Regions from separate parts of the Bacillus sp. LR_5 genome, predicted to be linked through region 2. Evidence: riboswitches for the same ligand, from Rfam matches in the RefSeq annotation. Region 2 holds a riboswitch; the other holds the start of a gene.

What was found. Region 2 has a riboswitch for S-adenosylmethionine ahead of RAC86_RS02605 (bifunctional homocysteine S-methyltransferase/methylenetetrahydrofolate reductase). Riboswitches for the same ligand answer to the same signal wherever they lie in the genome.
Region 1: it holds a riboswitch for S-adenosylmethionine, as region 2 does, so the genes downstream of both, RAC86_RS14750 (2-hydroxyacid dehydrogenase) here and RAC86_RS02605 (bifunctional homocysteine S-methyltransferase/methylenetetrahydrofolate reductase) in region 2, are expected to answer to the same signal.

What each region holds. Positions count from the first base shown of each region.
Region 1 covers NZ_JAVAXX010000061.1:9,500-11,703, reverse strand. The annotation lists gene RAC86_RS14755 (molybdopterin oxidoreductase family protein) at 1-1,066, opposite strand, end outside; SAM riboswitch class I at 1,215-1,306, shown strand; gene RAC86_RS14750 (2-hydroxyacid dehydrogenase) at 1,400-2,204, shown strand, end outside.
Region 2 covers NZ_JAVAXX010000006.1:18,258-20,461, reverse strand. The annotation lists gene RAC86_RS02605 (bifunctional homocysteine S-methyltransferase/methylenetetrahydrofolate reductase) at 1-1,055, opposite strand, end outside; SAM riboswitch class I at 1,146-1,263, opposite strand; gene RAC86_RS02600 (YajQ family cyclic di-GMP-binding protein) at 1,371-1,862, opposite strand; partial or broken gene RAC86_RS02595 (CvfB family protein) at 1,961-2,204, shown strand, end outside.

The DNA of each region.
Region 1 (2,204 bases), on a different contig from region 2:
TCAATAAGTCAGGCCGCTGCAAGGCATTTGTGTTATATTCTAAAATTCCGCTGTTATGCTTAATTGCGCCGCCCCCTGTGTGCAGCCATTGGCCAGTAACCGCCGGAAGACAGGCAATCGTCCGTACAATCATCCCGCCGTTATCGTGGTGTTGAAGTCCGTTTCCGATTCTAATAAAAGCAGGGGAGGTTTCGCCGTACATTCTTGCCAGCTGATACATATCTTCGGTGCTGACACCGGTGATCAGTGATACCTTTTCCGGATCATACTGTTTCACGTGTTCACGGAGCTCTTCATAGCCGACCGTGTATTCAGACAGAAATGCTTCATCATGAAGGTTTTCTTTAAATAAGATGTGCATGATGCCAAGAGCAAGTGCGCTGTCGGTTCCGGGTTTTATGGGAATAAACCAATCTGCAAGACGTCCTGTCTGGTTTTTATGAACATCAATCACGACAATTTTTGCACCTTGTTTTCGTGCTTTTTGGGCGATAGTAATTTGGTGCATATTTGTACTGACCGCGTTGATTCCCCAAAAAATAAATAGTTTCGTATGAATGGTTTCCTCAGGATCAATTCCCGCACTTATACCCATTGTATATTTATAGCCCTCTGATCCTGCTTTGCTGCAAATCGTCCTTTCGAGCTGGCTCGAACCCATGCGGTAAAAGAAGCGGCGGTCCATACCTTCAGCTGTTAATTTCCCCATATTTCCGTAAAAGCTGTACGGAAGTATGCTTTCAGCTCCTTCTTCATCAATCAGCTGTTTCCAGCGGGAGGTAATGGTATCGATTGCCTCTTCCCAAGAAATCGGTTCGAATATCGCTTGGCCTTTCGCACCTGTCCGTTTAAGCGGTGTAGTCAGCCGCTTTTCATCATAGATGCGCTCCGTCATGTTTCGGACTTTGTTGCATATGTTCCCGGCTGTGACAGGATGATCAGGATCACCTTGGACTTTCACAATTTTTCCGTCTTTTTTATGTATTAACAATCCGCACTGATCCGGGCAGTCAAGCGAGCAAACGGATTTAAAAATGCCGTTTTGTTGTGTGGCAAAAGATTTCATGGCCCAGTTCCTCTCTCTAGTTAGATATTTTGTAAGAATTATAACATTTCGGATGATAACGTCAATTCTGAAAAAAAGAGATTGACATCAATCTGAGACTTCTTTATGATAAACGTATTCTTCATTCTGAAAATTACATACTCAACATTTTCTATCCAGAGAGGTGGAGGGACTGGCCCTATGAAACCTCGGCAACATTATTGTGCCAATTCCAGCAAGCGTCAGCTTGAAAGATAGGAAAGCAAGGTTTATACCGGCGTCTGTCTGTAAACAGGGCACGCTTATACATGAATCTCTTTCCATCTTCGGAAAGAGATTTTTTTATGAAAAAATATGATGAAAAGGATGTTTTGCACCATGACGGTTTTGGTTACGGCACCGTACAACGAAGAAGGACGAAAAGAGCTTGAAAACATGTTTGGCTCAGTTACTTATCAATCTTGGAAGGAACAAGGCCGGGCATATCGGGAAGATGAACTCATTCAGCTGCTAAAAGCAACAAATGCGACAGGCTTGATTACTGAGCTTGATCAAGTAACAGACAGCGTATTTGCATCTGTTCCAGAACTTTCATTTGTGGGCGTGTGCAGAGGAATGCCATCCAATGTGGATGTGGCCGCAGCATCAAAAAGAGGTATACCCGTTTTCTATACACCCGGGCGGAATGCACAAGCGGTTGCTGAAATGTTTATCGGTAATGTGATTTCCTTTCTCCGCCATACCAGCTCCTCTAATCAATGGCTGAAGGATGGAAAATGGGACAGCGATTACTTGCAGGCTTATGTCAAATTTAAAGGGAACGAATTAACGGGAAAAACGGTCGGCATGGTTGGGTTCGGCGCGGTTGGTCAAAGGATTGCAAAACTGCTGACAGCGTTTGACTGTAAAGTAAAGTATTACGATCCATACGTACAAGACGATCATCCGCTGTATGAAAAAGTATCTCTCAAAACGGTGTTTTCAGACAGTGATATCGTTTCTGTCCATCTGCCTCGTACTGAGAAAACACTGAGACTTATTGATCGGAAGTATTTTGATCTGATGAAAGAGAGTGCGATTTTCGTCAATACTTCAAGAGCAGTTGTGGTAAACCGTGAAGATCTTTTATCTGTATTAAAAGAACATAAAATCAGAGGAG
Region 2 (2,204 bases):
AGGGTCAGGGCGTCGATTCCCGCTTCTTTTAATTCAGCAGCAGCAGACAGAAATTTGTCGAAACTCAATTTTTTCGGCGGGTCCAGCTCTACGATAATGGAGCGTTTTTCCGCTGCGATCTCATTCAGGCCGGGTTCTGTCCGCTCATGCTGAACAGAAATGAATTCCTTCGCCCGGGTTTTGACTTCTTTTTCCGTAATCGGAGCAAGCCCGCCAACCGCTTCTGCCATCGCCTGGATGTGATTCGGCGTGGTGCCGCAGCAACCGCCGATAATCCGCGCGCCTTGCTTGCGGAATTCTGACGCGCTGTTTTGAAAATACGTGTCGTCTGTTTCATAGACGAGCCGGCCTTCTTCAAGCGAGGGAAGACTGCTGTTCGGATAAACTGATAAGAACACGTCATCAAAAATCGGCACTTCGCTAAGCGCTTCAATCATGTGATAAGGACCGAGCCGGCAGTTAATGCCGACGATATCAGCTCCGAGATCCGCGATCGATCGCAATGCTTCAGAAAGCGGTGTTCCGTCCTGCAGTACGCCTTGCTCATGCATGGAGACATTCAGCATAATCGGAAGGCCAGTCTCTTTGCGCGCGATTTTTAGCACTTCACGTGCTTCTTCCAAATCATAATACGTTTCTAACAGCAAGCCATCTGGCTCTTCATGCAGCAGCAGGTACAGCTGCTCGCGAAAGCTGCGTTTGATTTCGTCAAGGCTGTACGCGTTTTTATTAAAGGTACGGATGCCGCCCATCGTCCCCAGCACGTACGCATCGCCTGCTGAAGCCCGCGCGATTTTTACCGCCTCCTGATTCATTTTTTTGATGTCATCCTCAAGCCCGTGTCTGGATAATTTAATATAATTGGCCCCGTACGTATTTGTTTGAATGATGTTGGCTCCAGCCTCAACGTACGCTTTATGTATGCGCTGAATTTCCTCCGGCTTTGAAATGTTGAGCTCCTCAAAGCACCTGTCAATGCCATAGGAGTAGAGGAGCGTCCCCATGGCGCCGTCGCCAATTAACACCTGTTTTTGCAAATCTTCTAAAAGTCCCATTGTTTGCCTCCTTTATTCACATTCAGCAAGGAAAAAAGAGAAATAAAAAAAGTCCTCTTAAGAAGAAGACTTTGTCAGTGATTTTGTCTCTTCTTATCTTCCAAGCTGTTTGAGCTTGCTGGATTTAGCACCTTGGTCATGGCTGATCGCCATTACACCGGTTGCTGAAGCTTCGTCGGGCCAGTCCCTCTGCTTCTCTTGATAAGAACGGATATAAAATTTTCGTGTTCAGGAAGTGCCCTAAAGATGCCTGGCATTTTCCCTTTCTCCAAATTTACCGAAAATAAAGACAATAATCAATAGGATTCAGAAAATTTATCTGAAATTTATAAATTGAACGTCAATTGGCAGATCCGCGCCCCGCACTGCTGTGATAATCTGCTGCAGGTCATCCTTGTTTTTTCCGGTGACGCGCACTTGATCATCCTGCACTTGAGACTTTATTTTCAGTCCGGAGTTTTTGATGATGGTATTGATTTTTTTGGCGTTGTCCTTGTCAATGCCTTGAACAAGTTTTGCACGCTGGCGCACTGTTCCGCCTGACGCGCTTTCAACCTTGCCGTAATCAATGTTTTTTGTCGGCACGTTTCGTTTAATTAATTTACTGACCAGTACATCTTTCAGCTGGCTTAATTTAAATTCGTCATCAGAAACGAGGACAAGCTCCTCTTTATCTAAAGAAATGTCGCTTTTGCTTCCTTTAAAGTCATAGCGTGTGCTGATTTCTTTCAGTGCGATTTGAATCGCATTTTGCACTTCGGGCAATTCCACCTTTGATACAATATCAAATGAACTTTCTTTTGCCATATGAAAACCTCCATAACATTTAACTTATGTGTTGATTATAGTAGAATAAAGAGAAACTTCCAACAGAACAAAGAATCAATTTGTGATGATTGGAAAAAATGTTAACAGAATCCGCAGAAAAATAAGCGGAACAGGAAGGACGATAGCATGAGACCAGGGCAGCAATTAACCTTGAGTATAGATCACCAAACTGACTTCGGTTACTTTTTAACCGACGGAGAAGATACGATTCTCTTACATAACAGTGAAATAACTGAGGATATTGAAGACCGAGATGAGGTAGAGGTCTTTATATACGTGGACCAGCAGGAAAGACTTGCGGCCACGATGAAAATTCCGGTC